Regions from separate parts of the Pseudomonas sp. GW822-FHT03F08 genome, predicted to be linked through region 2. Evidence: predicted binding sites of a transcription regulator. Region 2 holds the regulator's gene; the other holds the start of a gene.
What was found. The regulator FliA, encoded in region 2, starts transcription of late flagellar genes. The targets are predictions, from matches to a motif close to CTAAAGTTTNNNNNNNNNNNGCCGNTAA.

Region 1: the regulator FliA is predicted to act here: its motif matches at 5,085-5,112, upstream of AC1RME_RS02070 (methyl-accepting chemotaxis protein).

The regions. Positions count from the first base shown of each region.
Region 1 covers NZ_JBXANC010000001.1:434,473-444,271, reverse strand. The annotation lists gene rep (DNA helicase Rep) at 1-576, opposite strand, end outside; gene AC1RME_RS02085 (putative bifunctional diguanylate cyclase/phosphodiesterase) at 841-2,514, shown strand; gene AC1RME_RS02080 (NorM family multidrug efflux MATE transporter) at 2,559-3,956, opposite strand; gene AC1RME_RS02075 (LysR substrate-binding domain-containing protein) at 4,114-5,034, shown strand; gene AC1RME_RS02070 (methyl-accepting chemotaxis protein) at 5,216-7,192, shown strand; gene AC1RME_RS02065 (phosphocholine cytidylyltransferase family protein) at 7,207-7,920, opposite strand; gene AC1RME_RS02060 (gamma-glutamyl-gamma-aminobutyrate hydrolase family protein) at 7,940-8,536, opposite strand; gene AC1RME_RS02055 (PEP-utilizing enzyme) at 8,533-9,799, opposite strand, start outside.
Region 2 covers NZ_JBXANC010000013.1:126,106-135,904, reverse strand. The annotation lists gene AC1RME_RS27195 (ParA family protein) at 1-36, opposite strand, end outside; gene motD (flagellar motor protein MotD) at 80-970, opposite strand; gene AC1RME_RS27185 (flagellar motor protein) at 983-1,723, opposite strand; gene AC1RME_RS27180 (protein-glutamate methylesterase/protein-glutamine glutaminase) at 1,723-2,859, opposite strand; gene AC1RME_RS27175 (chemotaxis protein CheA) at 2,909-5,179, opposite strand; gene AC1RME_RS27170 (protein phosphatase CheZ) at 5,219-6,007, opposite strand; gene AC1RME_RS27165 (chemotaxis response regulator CheY) at 6,025-6,396, opposite strand; gene fliA (RNA polymerase sigma factor FliA) at 6,564-7,304, opposite strand; gene fleN (flagellar synthesis regulator FleN) at 7,301-8,131, opposite strand; gene flhF (flagellar biosynthesis GTPase FlhF) at 8,245-9,585, opposite strand; gene flhA (flagellar biosynthesis protein FlhA) at 9,597-9,799, opposite strand, start outside.

The DNA of each region.
Region 1 (9,799 bases), on a different contig from region 2:
CTTCACCGGCAGCAGGATCAGGTCGTCGAAGTCCACCGCGTTGAACGCCTTGAGCGTGCGCTGGTAGTGGGTGTAGACGATGGCGGCGGTCTGTTCCTTGGGATTGCGGGCGTTTTCCAGGGCTTCGGCCGGCAGGATCAGGTCGTTTTTCCAGGCGCCGATTATGTTCTTGATCTCGTCGACGCCGTCGTCGCCCGCGTATTCCTTCTGCATGATGTCGGTCATCAGCGACTTGACGTCGGTTTCGTCGAAGATCGAGAAACCGGGTTTGTAGCCCAGCCGTTCATGTTCCTTGCGGATGATGTTCAGGCCCAGGTTGTGGAAGGTGCAGACCGTCAGGCCACGACCTTCGCCGGCACGCAGCAGGGTGCCGACCCGTTCCTTCATCTCGCGCGCGGCCTTGTTGGTGAAGGTCATGGCGACGATGTACTGGGCACGGATGCCGCAGTTCTGGATCAGGTGCGCAATCTTGCGCGTGATCACGCTGGTCTTGCCGGAGCCAGCACCGGCGAGCACCAATAGAGGGCCGCCGACGTAGTTCACGGCTTCTTGCTGCCGGGGATTGAGTCGGGACATACGAAAATTCGGGAGTCGTTGACGAAATGGGCCGGCATTTTAACAGGCTCAGCGATTTGTGCTGCTCTCTCCGACTTGTGACGCAGCACGCGATTCAAATTTGCCGGTTTTGTTACTTTCACGCAGGATGCGCGGTGATTTTGCGGCTAATGTTCTCATTCGTGACACAAAATAACGTTTTGATAACCGTTGTCATTTGGTCATTGGTTGGCAGAACGGCATAATGCCCGCCGCCCACATCATTGCAGAGTCTAGGGAGTCAGCTTGACTACGCCTGTCGAACCCTTGCGTTTGCTGCTACTGGCCGAAGAGCCAGCGTGGACAGCGTTATTGCGCGAGTGTCTGGCTCCGTTGGGGAGTGCGGCGGTGCTGATCAGCGCGCCGAACTGGGAGTCGGTCAGCAGTCTGTTCGAAGACAACCGCCATGCGGTGTTGTTGACCGTTCCTGCTTTGCAGCCGGCGCCCGGCCGGTGCAACCTGCCGACGGTGTTGCTGCTGGAGCACGAGCCGGCGACCGCACCCGACGGCGTCAGTGACTGGCTGGTGTTCGATGCCCTCGATGCCGGCATGCTTCGCCGTTGCCTGCGCCATGTGCGCGAACGCGGCGTGCTGGAAAACACCCTGCAACGCCTGGCCGAACAGGATCCCTTGACCGGCATCGCCAACCGTCAGGGTTTCCAGACCCTGCTCACGGCTCGGCTGGCCGAAAACGACGGTCGAGGCCTGGCCCTCGGGCACCTCGATCTCGACAACTTTCGTCACGCCAACGACGCCCTCGGCCATCAGGCCGGCGACCGCCTGATCCTGCAAGTCGTCGCACGGCTGAAAAGCCAGCTGGAGGCCGGCGATCAACTGGCGCGCCTGGGCAGCGACGAATTCGCCTTGCTGATCGACACCCGCCGCGCCCCGCAACGGGCTGAATGGATGGCCGAACGCATCACCGAAGCCTTGGCCGAACCTTACTGGGTCGATGGCGAAAGCCTGCTGATCGGTTCCAGCCTCGGTATCGCCCATGCCCGCGCCCAGGGCGGCGCCGATCCGTTGATGTGGCACGCACACATCGCCATGCAACAGGCCAAGAGCACGCAAGGCTGCACTTTTCACATCTTCAACGAGCGGATCAACCGCAATGCGCGAAGCATGGCCGACCTCGAAAGCGAGCTGCGCCGGGCCTTGCGTCGCGATGAGCTGGAGCTGCATTACCAGCCGCGTCTGAACATGCAGGACGGCCAGATTGTCGGCCTCGAAGCGCTGGTGCGCTGGCGTCACAGTGAGCGCGGCTTGCTGCCACCGAGCGAATTCGTGCCGCTGGCCGAGCAGAGCGGTCTGATCGTACCGCTGGGTTACTGGGTGATTTCCCGGGCCCTGCGTGACATGCAGGCCTTGCGCGAACGCGGATTACCGGCGCTGCACATGGCGATCAACCTGTCGTTCCGCCAGTTCCAGGACAGCCAGTTGCTGCCGACGCTCAGTCGTCTGATCGCCGAGCGCGGTGTCGAGGCGCAGTGGCTGGAATTCGAACTCACCGAAACCGCCGTGATGCGCCGCAGCGACTTGGTCAAACAGACCATGGACGCCCTTGGCCGCCTTGGCGTGCGCTTCTCGCTGGATGACTTTGGCACCGGATTCTCGTCGTTCGTGCACCTCAACAGCCTGCCGATCACCTTGCTGAAGATCGACAAGAGCTTCGTCGGCGGCATGGAGCAGCGCGAAGAGAACCGCAAACTGGTGCACGCGATGATCAACCTCGCGCACAACCTGCACCTGGAAGTGGTGGCCGAAGGGGTGGAAACCCCGGAGCAGATGGAATTGCTGCGCGGGTTCGGCTGCGATCAGGTGCAGGGGTATCTGATCAGCAAGCCGTTGCCGCTGGCGGAGCTGGTTGAATACCTGACCTTCGATGCGAGTCAGCAGCCACCGCTGGAAATCGTGGTTTAACCACAGAACCCTGTGGGAGCAAGCCTGCCCCCACAGGGAAACACCTATTCAGGCTGGGCGACGGCGAACGGCTTCGAGGGTGCAGGCTCCAGGCGAATCATCCGCTTCATTTTCCATTCGAACGCCAGCGTCAGGCTGATCGCCGCGCAGGCCAGCCCCAGCGCCAGTCCCCACCAGACGCCAGTTGGCCCCCAATGCAGATGGAACGCCATCAGCCACGCCGCCGGCGCGCCGATCAGCCAGTAGCAACCGAGTCCGACCAGAAACGTGGTTTTGGCATCCTTCAGCCCACGAATACAGCCCATGGCAATGGTCTGCGTGCCGTCGAACAGCTCGAACCACGCCGCCACGGCGAGCAGGCTCACGGCCAGACGAATCACTTCGGCAAACGCCGGGTCGTTATGGTCGAGGAACAAACCGACCAGCTGATTCGGCAGCAACCAGAACACCATCGCAAACCCCAGCATCACCACTGCACCGAAGACGATGCCGACCCGCCCGGACATCCGCGCATCGTTCAATTGCCCGGCGCCGTAATGCTGGCCGACGCGCATGGTGATCGCATACGACATCCCCGCTGGCACCATGAACGCCACCGAGACGATTTGCAGGGCAATCTGGTGCGCCGCCAGTTGGGTACTGCCCATGGTGCCCATGCACAGCGCCGCGAAAGCGAACAACCCGACTTCCACCGCGTAGGTGCCGCCAATCGGCAGACCCAGGCGCCAGAGTTCTTTCAGGTACTGCCGGTTTGGCCGCGACAGGCCCTCGCGCAGCGGGTAAGCGTCATAGGCCGGATGCCGACGGATATGCCACGCCAGCGCCAGTGCCATGCAGTTGGCGACAATCGCCGTGACCAGTCCGATACCGGTCAGCCCCAGTTTCGGCAGGCCGAACATGCCGGTGATCAGCGCGTAATTGAGCAGGAAGTTGGCCACGGTGCCGGCGAGGCTGATGACCATCACCGGTGTCGCCCGGCCGATGGCGCTGGTGAAGCCGCGCAGGGCCATGAAGCTCAGGTAGCCGGGCAGGGCAAACGGCAGCGCGATCAGAAACTGCCCGGCCGCGTTGACGTTGGTCTCGGTCTGGCCGAACAGCAACAGCACCGGTTTCAGATTCCACAGCAGCAGCCCGGCACCGAGCGCCATCAGCCACGCCAGCCACAACCCGGCCTGGGTCAGTTTGGCGGCGCCGATAATATCGCCGGCGCCCTGACGGATTGCCACCAGGGTGCCGACCGCCGCGATCACGCCGATGCAGAAGATCGACACGAACGAATAGCTCGCGGCGCCCAGACCGCCACCGGCCAGCGCTTCGGGGCTGAGGCGGGCCATCATCAGGGTGTCGGTCAGCACCATCAGCATGTGTGCCAACTGCGAGGCAATCAACGGCCCCGCCAGCCGCAGGATGGCCCAGAGTTCGGTACGCACAGGACGCTGCATGGTGTTCACATCCGTATAGAGAGGGAGCAAGAGACCGTCGATTCTCAGGGTTTGGCGCGGCTTGCACAAAGGGATAAAAAGGATGGGTGGCATGATTAAAACTCATCCAGGAGCAATTCTGCTAAGTTGGCGCAATCCCGCCATTGGAGCGCTGTACATGTCCCGTCGCCTTCCACCCTTGTATGCCCTGCGCGCATTCGAAGCGGCGGCACGCCACAGTTCGTTCACCCGGGCAGCCGAGGAGTTGTCGATCACTCAGAGTGCGGTGAGCCGGCACATCCGCACACTCGAAGAGCACTTCGCCTGCCGCCTGTTCCATCGCAGCGGACGCAATTTGCAACTGACGGAATCGGCGCGCCTGCTGCTGCCGGGCATCCGCGAGGGGTTCGCCGCGCTGGAGCGAGCCTGCAATACCTTGCGCGCCGAAGATGACATCCTGCGCATGAAGGCCCCGTCGACCCTGACCATGCGCTGGTTGCTGGCGCGGCTCAGTCGCTTTCGCCATTTGCAGCCGGGCAATGAAGTGCAACTGACCAGTGCCTGGATGGACGTGGATTCGGTGGACTTCAACAACGAACCTTTCGATTGCGCGGTGCTGCTGAGCGACGGGCATTTTCCGCCGGACTGGGAGGCCAGCCTGCTGTTTCCGGAAGAGCTGATTCCGGTGGGCGCCCCGAGTCTTTTGCACGACCAGCCCTGGGATGTGGCGCGACTGGCCAGCGCCGAATTGCTGCACCCGACGCCGGATCGCCGCGACTGGCGCAGTTGGCTGGAGCACATGGGACTGTCGGATCAGGTATCGCTCAAGGGCGGGCAGGTGTTCGATACCCTGGAACTGGGGATGATCGCGGCGGCCCGGGGTTATGGCGTGTCGATGGGTGATTTGCTGATGGTGGCCGAGGATGTCGCGCAAGGGCGTTTGAGTCTGCCGTGGCCGACGGCAGTTGCCAGTGGCCTGAATTATTACCTGGTGTGGCCAAAGACCCGTCCGGGAGGTGAACGTTTGCGCCGGCTCAGCGACTTCCTGCAAGGCGAAGTCCACGCCATGGTGTTGCCGCCGGTCACGCGCTTGAGCTGAAACGTTCGAGCCGCCACAATGCCGGCCTTCGGCCATAACCCCGCTGTGCACTCAAGTATTCGGCTTTACCGCCGAATACGTGCAAGTGGGACCGTCGTGCCGGTTCCAGGCTTCACCCCCATTATTAGAATTTTCCGAGCCGCGATCAGGGAGGATCCGCAGACTCGGCCAGGAGCTGTCCATGTCTCAACCTCGCGCCCGGATCGCCTCGCAGCTGGGCCTCGCGCTCGCCGTGATACTGGCGGTTGTCATCAGTGGCAGTACGGTGTTCGCCCTGCGTTCGCTGGACACCGCCAACCTCGCCACCCGTGAAGAACACCTGGCCAGCGAGGCACGTCTGCTCGCCGACCAGTTGAGCACCTTCCACGGCACGCTGCGTGAAAGCACCCAGCGCCTGAGCGGGTTGTTCGAGAAGCGCTTCAGCGCGGGCCTGAGCATTCACCCGAGCGAGCCGGTCAGTGTGGCGGGCACCCAGACCCCGGGCCTGCACCTGGGCAGCGAAGTGTTGAACAACAACTTCAAGGAAGTCGACGAGTTCAAGCAGATGACAGCGGGCGTTGCCACGCTGTTCGTGCGCAGCGGCGAAGACTTCGTGCGGGTCAGCACCTCGCTGACCAAACAGGATGGCACCCGCGCCATCGGCACCTTGCTCGATCACGCTCACCCGGCTTATGCGAAGTTGATGGCGGGGCAGGGCTACGTCGGCCGTGCGCTGCTGTTTGATCGCTCCTACATGACTCAGTACACCCCGGTGCGTGACAGCAGCGGCAAGGTGATCGCGGTGTTGTTCGTCGGCTTCGATTACACCGACGCGCAAAACGCCCAGTTCGATAACCTCAAGCGTTTCCGCATCGGCCAGAGCGGCTCCCTGGCGCTGCTGGACGAACAAAACAAGTGGCTGGTTGCGCCAGCGGGCGTGCAGGCGCCGGATCAAGCGGTCCCGGTGGTCAACGGTCTGGCGAAGACGCCGGGCAAGGGCCGGTTCTGGAGCGACAAGTCCGAAGACTTCTACAGCATCGCCGTACCGTTCGAGGGTGGACCGTGGTCGGTGGTGGCGAGCATGCCGAAATCCGAGATCCGCGAAGTGACCTGGAGCGTTGGCATCCAGTTGGCCATCGGCAGCCTGCTGGCGATGCTGATTGCGGTCGGTTCGGCGGTGTGGCTGCTGCGCAGCAAACTGCAACCACTGGGTGATCTGGTGCGTCAGGCGGAAGCCCTGGGTGCCGGCGATCTGAGCGTGCGGCTGAACGTGTCGAGCAACGATGAAATCGGTCAGTTGGCCCGTGCCTTCAACCAGATGAGCCAGGCGCTGTCGACGATGGTCGAGCACATCCGCCGCGCTTCGGAAGAGGTCAACAGCCGTGCGCAGGCGCTGTCCGGTCTGTCCGGCGGCGCGTATGAAGGCATGGAGCAGCAGTCCGGCGAGATCACCAGCATGGCGGGTGCGGTTGAAGAGTTCTCCGCCACCTCGCTGAACATTGCCGACAACATGGGCAACACTCAGCGTCTGGCCCAGGAAAATGCCCAGCAAACCCAGATCGGTCGCAGCTCGATGGAAGAAGCGTCGTCCTCGCTGGAACAGATTGCCGGCGCGCTGAACACCACGGCGACTGTAATCAACACGCTCGGTCAGCGCTCCCAGGAAATCGGCGGCATCGTCAGCGTGATCACCTCGATTGCCGAACAGACCAACCTGCTGGCACTCAACGCTGCGATTGAAGCGGCCCGTGCCGGTGAACAGGGTCGCGGCTTTGCTGTGGTGGCTGACGAAGTGCGCAATCTGGCGTCGCGCACGCGTCAGGCGACTGACGAAATCTCCGGGATGATCCACAGCATCCAGCAGGAAACCGGCAACGCCATCAGCACCATGGAGCAGGGCAACGTGCTGATGCAGGAGGGCCTGTCGCGTAATGCCAACGTCGCGTCGGCGCTGGCGCGGATCGATGAGCAGAGTCGTTCGGCGGGTCAGCAGTTCGCGGCGATCACCACCGCGACTCAGGAGCAGAGCAGCACCGCGACGTTGTTGAGCAGCAATCTGCAGAGCATCGCGATGGCCAACAGCGAGCAGCGCGAGGTGGTGTCGAACCTGGCCATTACGGCGAAGGAGCTGGAAAGCCTGGCGGCCGACCTGCGCCAAGAGGTCGACCGCTTCCGCTGAAATGGCGTATCCGCTTATTGGTACGCGCAGAGGTCTTCGCTGGAGTCGACCTCTCCCCATTCTCCTGTGTAGGCAACGGCTTCGACGGGAACCTGGCCAGCATCGATGACGCGTTGCAGGGTGTTGGTCATGTGCATCTTGTCGCGTTGTTCCGGGGTCAGTTCGGCTCGTAGCCGAACGACCTCTGCCCAGCCCTCGGGGGTGAAGCGCAGCAGTCCCATGTATTGGCCCTGAACTTCGTCCACCGATTGCGGCTTGTTGCCGATTTCCGCCAGCGTGCCGGCGTCGGTCAGGCGGAACGTTTCGGCATCCAGTAACGGGTCGCCGAAACGTTGCGTCCACAGTTCCAGCCAGTTGGGGTCATAGGTCACCGCCAGTGATGCCGTGTTGGCCATCAACGACTGAACGGCCGCCGGGCTGTAGAAAATATCGGAATAACTCACGAGGCACGGCTGCCCCTGCAGCCACGATTCGGCGCAGGCCAGTGACGACACCATGTTGGTGTCCGCCCAGCGCGGGTTGTGAAACTCGATCAGGCCACGGTTGGCCAGCAACTCACGCTTATAGCCGGTGACCACGGCGATTTCACTGATACCGGCCGCGCGCAGGGACTCCAACTGCCATTCGAGCAGGGGTTTGCCCCGCAACTCGACCAGGCACTTGGGCCGCTCATCCGTGAGGCTTTTCATGCGACTGCCACGTCCGGCAGCCAGAATAATGGCTTTCACAACACGTCTATCCCGTGGGTTATTGAGAGGAGTGGGGTTCGCCGAACAACTGCCGGATTCGCTGAAGATCGTGGAAGGCAAAATCCGCTTCACGTTCCGGGTGCCACATCCAGCCTTCCCACGGCAGCTGGAGGTGGCGGATGGCTTCGATTTCCCCGTCTTCGCTGCGCGCCATGACTTCAAACCCCTGCGGGCAACTGGCAAGAGCGAGGCCGTGATAGCTGTTCACTTCGGCGACGATCCGGCCGGACAACTGATGCCGGGTTCGCACATGACCGGTGACCGGTTTCAGCTCGCCGCCGGACCAGTGCGCCAGCATCTGCATGCCGCGACAAATGCCCAGCACTGGCAACTGACGCACGCGCGCGTGATCCAGCAGCTCGCTTTCGGTACGGTCGCGGGCCGGGCACTGACCGATGTCATTGCCCCCCGACAGCACAATGGCGTGTGGCGCGACAGCCGCCAGCCAGTGATCGAGCGGCAAACCGTTGGGCACCGGCACCGGGACAAAACCGGCTGCCAGAAGGAAACCGATCAGTCGCTGATCCAGCGCATCACGGGTTTCTCCGCGTTCCGGATGACTGTCCACTCGCTGACTGACGGCGACAACCTTCATGTCATCATCTCCACCCGGCGGCCCGGGCAATCCAGGTGCAGGAAATCTGCGGTCGACCAGCGCCGGTAAAGCACTTCCCCCGCACCAATGACGGCCGGCAAGCCCAGTTCGCCGGCACGGATCGCCATGTGCGAATTGGCACCGCCCCACGCTGTGATCAATCCGGCAATCGGGTAGGCGAACAGCCAGTCGAACCCCGGATCCGCGTTGGGAATGCAGACGATCGCCCCGGCGAGTTTGTCCCGGTCGTCGCACAGCACCACCGGCGCGGTCACGCGTTTCTGGGTGATGAAATTGGGCGCCGTTTCCGGCCACTCGAAACTCCAGACATCTTCCGGTCGGGTGATCACCGGCGGCAGGGAGACCTTGAGCGTCTCGGCATAGCGCGCCTTGCCCTGTTCGATGCTGCGCAGCAGCACCTCTTTCGGATCCGCTGCCGCCACGTGCAGTTCGGTGAAGGCGCGGATATCGCAATAGGCCAGGTCTTCGCGACCGATGCCGTGCTCGGCACCGACTTGCGCAATCAACGCCAGCGCGTCGGAGAGATTGCGGGTGAAGTGAAACTTGGCCAGTTCCCGCAGTTCGATACCGTTCTGCAGGAAGTCCAGCAAACCGACCGGATCAGGCTGCAAACCATGGGCTTCGAGCAGTTTCACGATCTCGCGCATCTGTGGCAGCGTCAGCGAAAACGGTTGAAGCGGTTCCGGAGCGGCCGGACGTTGAGTCCAGTCGAAATAGAGCTCCGGCGCTTCATCGTAGCGGGGTGAAAGGATGTCGTAGGTGCCCGGTCGCAGATGCCCGTAACGCGCCAGGAAAGTCGTCTTGTCGAGCGTCGCCCGGTCGCGTGCCAATTGCCCGCTGACGGTGGAAACACCGGCCATGAACGCATCGTAGTCTGCCTGCGAAAACACGCCCACGGACACCAGCGACCTGAGCATCTGCACGGCGACGAAGCCGGCGCGCGCCAGACCGGCGAAGGGCAGGGTGCCGTAGCGTTTCGCATCTTCCAGCAGCCAGTAAATGCGCTCCAGCGGATCGGCATCGGAAGCCAGCAACTCATCGCGGCGGGCATTGAGCACATCGAGTTTGTTGGCATCGCTGCGCCACAGACCGTCCTTGGGGTGGACGATACGGTTGGTCAGCTTGCGCAGGCTGGTGCTGATCGCGTCCAGCTCGTGGGGCTGGAAGCCTGCATCGGCGAGGCGCTCCAGTTGTTGCGACAGATCCAGGGTGTAGCACGAGAACACGATCTCGAACTCGACC
Region 2 (9,799 bases):
ACCACCCTTTTGATTGGCGACTGCCCAGACTCTCATTCGGATTGTTCCTCCCGGCCGAGATGCTCGGCCGAGACATGGCTCAGCGTATTAATGCGGGCGACGGAGAATTGACGGCACTCTCGCGTCCCGGCGTCTTGACCGGGGTCGGTGCAGTTTGTGTGCCAGCACGCTTCAACGCGGCATCCGGTTGCGCATTGGCGGTTCCGGTGCCTGTGAGGCTGCGACGAACATCGAGATTGCGCGACACCACCAGCACCACGCGACGGTTCTTCGCCCGACCTTCGGCCGTGGCGTTGTTGGCCACCGGCTGGAATTCGCCATAGCCCACCGAGGCCAGACGGCCAGGGTTGACGCCCTGCATCGCCAGCATCCGCACGATGCTCGCCGAACGCGCCGAGGACAGTTCCCAGTTGGTCGGGTACTGCGCGGTGCGGATCGGTTGATCGTCGGTGAAGCCTTCAACGTGGATCGGGTTGTCGAACGGTTTGAGGATCGCTGCAACCTTGTCGATGATGTTGAACGCGATGTCGCTCGGCATCGCATCACCGCTGCCGAACAACAGGCTGGAGTTGAGTTCGATCTCGACCCACAGCTCGTTGCCGCGCACGGTCATCTGGTTCGAGGAAATCAGATCGCCGAACGCGGCGCTGATGTCATCGGCGATGCTTTTCAGCGGATCGCTGGCCCCGGCAATGCCGGCGTCGACCTGTTCGGCGTCCTTGACCAGCGGCTTGGCCGGGGTCACGGTCTTCGGTCGCTCGTCGCCGATCGGGATCGGCTTGAGCGAGCGGTCGGAGTCGGTGAAGACCCCGATCAGCGCTTCGGAGATGACCTTGTACTTGCCTTCGTTGATCGACGAGATGGAGTACATCACCACGAAAAAAGCGAACAGCAAGGTGATGAAGTCGGCATAGGAAACCAGCCAGCGTTCATGGTTTACATGCTCTTCATGTTGGCGACGACGTGCCATGAGGTTAGTCCCTTAATCCATGAAGCCCTGAAGCTTCAACTCGATGGAGCGTGGGTTTTCACCTTCGGCGATCGACAAAATGCCTTCCAACAACATTTCGCGATAACGCGACTGCCGCAACGCGATTGACTTCAATTTGGCTGCCACCGGCAGCAGGATCAGGTTGGCACTGGCCACACCGTAGATGGTGGCGACGAACGCCACGGCGATGCCGCTGCCCAGTTGCGTCGGATCGGCCAGGTTGCCCATCACGTGGATCAGGCCCATCACCGCACCGATGATACCGATGGTCGGCGCGTAGCCGCCCATGCTTTCAAAGACCTTGGCGGCCTCGATGTCGCGGGCTTCCTGAGTGTAGAAATCCACTTCGAGGATGCTGCGGATCGCTTCCGGCTCGGCGCCGTCGACCAGCAGTTGCAGGCCTTTGCGCGAGTAGGCATCAGGCTCGGCATCCGCCACGCCTTCCAGACCCAGCAGGCCTTCCTTGCGGGCGGTGAGGCTCCAGTTGACCACGCGGTCGATGCCGCCGGCCAGATCCACACGCGGCGGAAAGAAAATCCAGGCGAGGATCTGCATGGCGCGCTTGAACGCGCTCATCGGAGATTGCAGCAGCGCGGCACCGATGGTGCCGCCCAGCACGATCAGCGCCGCCGGACCGTTGGCCAGCGCGCCGAGGTGGCCGCCTTCAAGGTAGTTGCCGCCGATGATGGCGACAAACGCCATGATGATCCCGATAAGGCTTAGAACATCCATCAGATACACGCCTCGACGATGTGCTTGCCGATATCGTCCAGACCGTAAACCGCATCCGCGAGATCCGCTTTGACGATGGCCATCGGCATGCCGTAGATCACGCAGCTGGCTTCATCCTGGGCCCAGACCGTGCTGCCACCCTGTTTGAGCAGACGTGCGCCTTCGCGGCCGTCGGCGCCCATGCCGGTCAACACGACCGCCAGAACTTTGTCGTTGTAGGACTTCGCCGCGGAACCGAAAGTGATGTCCACGCAAGGCTTGTAGTTCAGACGCTCGTCGCCCGGCAGGATTTTCACCGCGCCACGGCCGTCGATCATCATCTGCTTGCCACCGGGTGCCAGCAGCGCCAGGCCCGGACGCAGGATGTCGCCATCCTCGGCTTCCTTGACGCTGATGCGGCAGAGCTTGTCCAGACGCTCGGCGAACGCCTTGGTGAAGGCTGCCGGCATGTGCTGGATCAGCACGATCGGCGCCGGGAAGTTGGCCGGCAACTGGGTCAGAACCCGTTGCAGGGCAACCGGTCCGCCAGTCGACGTGCCGATAGCCACCAGTTTGTAGGCTTTGCGTTTCGGCGCTGCCGACGAAGTACTGGCCGCCGGAGCGCGAGCCGGTGCAGGCGCGGGTGCCGGACGAGCCGGAGCACTGTGGCTACCAAAGCTCGACGGCGCCGCTGCCGGAGTCGGCGCAGGCGCAGGTGCAGCGGCAGGCGCCGGCGCACTGTAGGCACTGAAACGACGGTTACTGCGCGAGATGCTGTGAACCTTCTCGCACAGCAGTTGCTTGACCTTCTCCGGATTGCGGGAGATGTCTTCAAAATTCTTCGGCAGGAAATCCACCGCGCCGGCATCCAGCGCATCCAGGGTTACCCGGGCGCCTTCATGGGTCAGCGAGGAGAACATCAACACCGGGGTCGGGCAGCGCTGCATGATGTGCCGCACTGCCGTGATGCCGTCCATCATCGGCATCTCGTAGTCCATGGTGATCACGTCCGGCTTGAGGGCCAGGGCCTGATCGATCGCCTCTTTACCGTTGGTTGCCGTACCGACAACCTGGATGCTCGGATCCGCTGAAAGAATTTCCGAGACGCGGCGGCGGAAAAAACCCGAATCGTCCACCACCAGGACTTTGACTGCCATAAACACTCCATTAGGTGCAGCGGGACGTTGTCGCCCCGCCGCCCCGGATTCAAATACGCCGTGCGGCGTAACGCTTGAGCATGCTTGGAACATCGAGAATCAGCGCAATGCGGCCGTCACCGGTAATGGTGGCGCCGGACATGCCCGGGGTTCCCTGCAGCATTTTGCCCAATGGCTTGATGACCACTTCTTCCTGGCCGACCAGTTGATCGACGACGAAGCCGATCCGCTGAGTGCCCACCGAAAGGATCACCACATGGCCTTCACGCTGCTCTTCGTGAGCCGCGGAGCTGACCAGCCAGCGCTTGAGGTAGAACAATGGCAGCGCCTTGTCCCGCACGATCACCACTTCCTGGCCGTCCACCACGTTGGTGGTCGACAGGTCGAGGTGGAAGATTTCGTTGACGTTCACCAGCGGGAACGCGAACGCCTGGTTGCCGAGCATCACCATCAGGGTCGGCATGATCGCGAGCGTCAGCGGCACCTTGATGACGATTTTCGAGCCGGCGCCCTTGGTCGAGTAGATGTTGATCGAACCGTTGAGCTGGGAAATCTTGGTCTTCACCACGTCCATGCCCACACCGCGGCCGGACACGTCGGAGATCTCGGTCTTGGTCGAGAAACCCGGGGCGAAAATCAGGTTGTAGCACTCGGTGTCGCTAAGGCGATCGGCGGCATCCTTGTCCATCACACCGCGTTTCACGGCGATGGCACGCAGGACGTTCGGGTCCATGCCTTTGCCGTCGTCGGAAATCGACAGCAGGATATGGTCGCCTTCCTGCTCGGCGGCCAGGATCACCTTGCCGCCACGGGCCTTGCCCGAGGCTTCGCGCTCTTCCGGCGACTCGATACCGTGGTCGACCGCGTTGCGCACCAAGTGGACCAGCGGGTCGGCCAGTGCCTCGACGAGGTTCTTGTCGAGGTCGGTCTCTTCGCCCACCAGTTCCAGGTTGATCTCTTTCTTGAGCTGACGCGCCAGATCGCGAACCAGACGCGGGAAGCGGCCGAAGACTTTCTTGATCGGCTGCATCCGGGTCTTCATTACCGCGGTCTGCAAGTCGGCGGTAACCACGTCGAGGTTCGACACGGCCTTCTGCATCGACTCGTCGCCGCTGTTCAGGCCCAGGCGCACCAGACGGTTACGCACCAGTACCAGCTCGCCGACCATGTTCATGATTTCGTCGAGACGTGCGGTGTCCACACGAACGGTGGTTTCGGCTTCGCTCGCCGGTTTTTCCGGTGGCGGAGTCGCCGGTGCACGGGCTGGAGCCGGTGCAGCAGCGGCGGCTGGCTTGGCCGGTTCGGCTTTAGGCTCAGGCGCTTTTGCAGCAGGTTTTGCCGCAGCGGCCGGGGCCTTGGCGGCAGGCGCTGCAACAGCAGAAGCATTGCCGGCCGTCACGACGGCACCGGTGGCGACGTCAGTGAACTTGCCTTTGCCATGCAGATCGTCGAGCAGCGATTCGAACTCATGGTCGCTGATCAGATCGCTACCGGCCGCAGCCGCTGCCGGAGCAGCAGATGCAGGCACCGACGCAATCGCCGATTCCAGCGCATCGACGGCAAAGTTGCCCTTGCCGTGCAGCTGATCGAGCAAGGCTTCGAATTCGTCGTCGGTGATGTCGGAGCTGTCGCCCGCCACCGGAGCAGAAGGTGCAGCGGCTGTCGGTGCCACGGCGTCGGCCGCGAACTGGCCCTTGCCGTGCAACTGGTCGAGCAGCGACTCGAATTCGGCGTCGGTGATTTCATCACTGGCTGCTTCATCGGAAGCAGGCGCAGCGGCAGCCGCCGGGGCTTCGGCTTCGGCCTTGACGGCGTTCAGCGAGTCCAGCAACTGTTCAAATTCGTTATCGGTGATATCGCCCGAATCGCCTTCGACGACCAGTTCTTCGATCATCTCGGCAACAGGCGAAGCCGGGGCTTCATCCGCCGATTGCGGTTCAGCCAGACGCGCCAGGGCGGCCAGCAATTCCGGGGTTGCGGCAGTAATCGGGCTGCGATCGCGGACTTCGCTGAACATGCTGTTCACCGCGTCCAGCGCTTCGAGCACCACGTCCATCAGTTCTGCATCTACGCGACGTTCACCCTTGCGCAGGATGTCGAACACGTTTTCGGCGATGTGACAGCACTCCACCAGCTCATTGAGCTGAAGGAAGCCGGCGCCCCCTTTTACAGTGTGGAAACCGCGAAAAATTGCGTTGAGCAGATCTGCGTCATCCGGACGGCTTTCCAGCTCGACCAGTTGTTCGGACAGTTGCTCAAGAATCTCGCCGGCCTCAACCAGGAAATCCTGAAGGATCTCTTCATCGGCGCCGAAGCTCATTAATGGGGTGCTCCTACAGGTCTAAAAACCCAAAAAAACTCAAAATCCAAGGCTGGATAGCAAATCGTCCACATCGTCCTGACCGGACACAACGTCTTCTCGTTTATCGGCATGAATCTGCGGACCTTCACCCTGCGAGAGATGTTTTTGTGGATCTTTTTCAGCGAGCATTGCCGCACGGTCATGTTCGATGCCCGCAAAGCGGTCCACCTGACTGGCCATGAGCACGAGTTTGAGCAGATTGCTTTCGACTTCGGTGACCAATTGGGTCACGCGCTTGATCACCTGACCTGTGAGGTCCTGGTAATCCTGGGCCAGCAGAATGTCGTTGAGGTTGCTCGACACCGCGCGGTTGTCCGCGCTGCTGCGTGCCAGAAAACCGTCGACCCGACGCGCCAGCTCGCGGAACTCTTCAGCCCCGACTTCACGGCGCATGAAACGTCCCCAGTCGGCACTCAATGCCTGGGCTTCGTCAGCCAGGCCATTGACCACCGGCGTGGCGCTTTCCACCAGGTCCATGGTGCGGTTGGCCGCAGCTTCAGTCAGCTTGACCACATAGCCCAGACGCTCGGTCGCATCAGTGATCTGCGACACTTCCTCGGCCTGCGGCATATGCGGGTCGATCTGGAAGTTGACGATTGCACTGTGCAGTTCGCGCGTGAGCTTGCCCACTTCCTGGTACAGGCCACGGTCACGGGTCTGATTGAGCTCATGGATCAGTTGCACAGCGTCGCCGAACCTGCCTTTTTCAAGGCTTTCGACCAGTTCGACCGCGTGTTTTTTCAGAGTCGACTCGAAGTCGCCCTGTGAAGATTCGTTATGCTCCATAGCTCCCCCGCGCGTCATCAGCCGATGCGTTCGAAAATCTTCTCGATTTTTTCTTTCAGCGCCTGAGCCGTGAAAGGTTTGACCACGTAGCCGTTAACGCCGGCCTGGGCCGCTTCGATGATCTGCTCGCGCTTGGCTTCAGCAGTCACCATCAGCACTGGCAGGTGCTTGAGTTTTTCATCGGCGCGCACGTGACGCAGCAGGTCGATACCGGTCATGCCAGGCATGTTCCAGTCGGTCACCAGAAAGTCGATGCTGCCGCTGTTGAGCACCGGAATGGCAGTGGTGCCATCGTCGGCTTCAACGGTGTTGGTGAACCCAAGGTCACGCAACAGGTTCTTGATGATCCGCCGCATCGTTGAGAAGTCATCAACGATGAGGATTTTCATGTCTTTGTTCAATTCGACCTCCAAGCAGTCTTAAACGCGCCCAGCACCTGGACGCGCCATTTCAATCAATCCGGCAAAGCACTCGATGACTGTCTGGAGCACAACAGAGCAAGACCGGTGCCGTTCACCACCGCACCAGCCTCGTTCGCAGCGTCCCCACACTGCCTTCAGCGCGCTCGCCACTCCCCCAAACGCCCCCGCAAGCGGGCCGCGCACTGGCTGTGTAACTGGCTGACCCGCGATTCACTGACGCCAAGGACTTCACCGATTTCCTTGAGGTTCAGCTCTTCGTCGTAGTACAGCGCCAACACCAGTCGCTCACGCTCCGGCAAATTGGCAATCGCGTCCGCCAACGCAGCCTGGAAGCGCTCATCTTCCAGATCGCGCGACGGCTCAAGATGAGCACTTGCGCCATCCTCGTGCAGCCCTTCGTGTTCGCCGTCCTGCAACAGGTCGTCGAAACTGAACAGTCGGCTGCCCAGGGTGTCGTTCAAAATCCCGTAGTAATCGTCGAGACTCAATTGGAGTTCGGCCGCAACCTCGTGATCTTTAGCGTCACGGCCGGTTTTAGCTTCAATCGAGCGAATCGCGTCGCTGACCATACGGGTGTTGCGGTGAACCGAGCGCGGTGCCCAGTCCCCCTTGCGTACTTCATCGAGCATGGCGCCGCGGATCCGGATGCCCGCGTACGTTTCGAAACTGGCGCCTTTGCTGGCGTCGTATTTGGTCGAGACTTCGAGCAGGCCGATCATCCCGGCCTGGATCAGGTCTTCGACCTGCACACTGGCCGGCAATCGCGCCAGCAAGTGGTAAGCAATGCGTTTGACCAGTGGCGCGTAACGCTCGATCAGCTCGTACTGCGCGTCACGTGCCGACTTCTTGTAGAAATTCATACCGCTGGCGGTCATAGCACAGGTCCTGCCGTTTGCTGCACGAGGCGCTCGACGAAAAATTCGAGGTGGCCGCGCGGATTGGCGGGCAGCGGCCAGGTGTCGACCTTTTGCGCGATCGCCTTGAACGCCAGTGCGCACTTGGAACGCGGGAAGGCTTCATAGACCGCACGCTGCTTCTGCACCGCCTTGCGCACGCTTTCGTCGTAAGGCACCGCACCGACGTATTGTAGGGCGACGTCGAGGAAGCGATCCGTGACCTTGGTCAACTTGGCGAACAGATTGCGACCTTCCTGCGGGCTCTGGGCCATGTTGGCCAGGACGCGGAAGCGGTTCATGCCGTAATCGCGGTTCAGCAGTTTGATCAGGGCGTAGGCGTCGGTGATCGAGGTCGGCTCGTCGCAGACCACCAGCAACACTTCCTGGGCTGCGCGAACGAAACTGACTACCGAGTCACCAATACCCGCAGCGGTGTCGATCACCAGTACGTCGAGATTGTCGCCGATGTCGCTGAACGCCTGAATCAGACCGGCATGCTGGGCCGGGCTCAGGTGAACCATGCTCTGCGTGCCGGAAGCGGCCGGCACGATGCGGATCCCGCCGGGGCCTTGCAACAGCACGTCGCGCAGCTCGCAGCGGCCCTCGATCACATCGGCCAGGGTACGTTTGGGCGTGAGGCCCAGCAGAACGTCGACGTTCGCCAGACCCAGGTCGGCGTCCAGCAGCATGACCCGACGGCCAAGCTCTGCCAGCGCCAGGGACAAGTTCACTGACACGTTAGTCTTGCCGACGCCACCTTTGCCGCCGGTCACCGCGATCACCTGTACGGGATGCATGCTGCCCATGTTATTTCTTTACCTTGTCTTGCATAGACGGAGGCCACATTACTGGCTGCGCGTTCACAACCGGAACAATGCATGGCAGACCATCGATGTAGGTACAAAAACTGTTCATTACCTCAGCCAACCTGCTTGGTGGGACTGTGGTAGATATCAGCGAACATGTCAGCCATGGCTTCTTCGCTGGGTTCTTCCTGCATTTGCACGCTGACGGCGCGGCTGACCAATTGATGACGGCGCGGCAGATGCAGATCATCCGGAATCCGTGGGCCGTCGGTCAGGTAGGCGACCGGCAGTTCATGACTGATCGCCAGGCTCAGCACTTCGCCAAGGCTGGCCGTCTCATCCAGTTTAGTCAGGATGCACCCGGCGAGCCCGCAACGCTTGTAACTGTGATAAGCGGCGGTTAGAACCTGTTTCTGGCTGGTGGTTGCCAGTACCAGATAATTTTTCGACCGAATGCCACGACCGGCCAGGCTTTCCAGCTGCATGCGCAGTGCCGGATCGCTGGCCTGCAGGCCGGCGGTATCGATCAGCACAACGCGTTTGCGCAGCAGTGGATCCAGCGCCTGCACCAGGGACTGGCCCGGGTCGACGTGGGTCACCGACACATTGAGGATCCGGCCCAGGGTTTTCAACTGTTCCTGAGCACCGATGCGGAAGCTGTCCATGCTCACCAGCGCAATGTTCTGCGCGCCGTACTTGAGCACGTAACGGGCGGCCAGTTTGGCCAGGGTGGTGGTCTTGCCCATGCCGGCCGGACCGACCATGGCAATGATCCCGCCCTCTTCCAGCGGCTCGACTTCCGGCGTGGCGATCATCCGCGCCAGGTGCGCCAGCAACATGCGCCAGGCCTGACGAGGTTCTTCGATATCGCTGGTCAGCGCCAGCAGGTCGCGGGACAACGGGCCGGACAAGCCGATGCGTTGCAGACGACGATAAAGGTTCGCCTGAGCCGGACGGCTGCCTTGCAGCTGATTCCAGGCCAGAGTGCCGAGCTGCACTTCCATCAGCTCGCGCAGGCTGTTGAGTTCGAAACGCATCGAATCCAGCGCACGCGGATCAACGCCAGCGGCAGCCGGCGCAGGTGCCGGAGCTGGACGCGCCGGAGCAGCGTAAGTCGGTTCTGTCAGAGGCTCGGCAGCCGTCAGCGGCAGGCCGGCGGTCAATGGCAGACCGGAGAACAACTGGCGATTGGTGTTGCCGTCGGCTTCACCACGCATGCTCAGTTCGGCCTGGGCGGTGACGATGCGCGACTGGGTCTTGCGCAGCTCGTCTTCGAGTTCCATGTTCGGAACCCGTGGCGCCAGCGCCGACAGTTTGTAATCCAGCGCCGCCGTCAGCTCGACGCCGCCGGCAATGCGGCGGTTGCCAATGATGGCGGCATCAGCGCCCAGCTCATCACGAACCAGCTTCATGGCCTGACGCATATCGGCGGCGAAAAAACGCTTAACTTGCATAAACCACTACCTCAGCCGTTGGGCCCTACTGTCGCAACGATGGTCACTTGCTTGTTGTCCGGAATTTCCTGGTAGGCCAGCACATGCAGTCCAGGGACTGCCAGGCGGCCAAAGCGCGAGAGCATCGCGCGAACCGGGCCTGCTACCAACAGGATCACCGGCTGACCTTGCATTTCCTGACGCTGCGCCGCTTCGATGAGCGAACGCTGCAGCT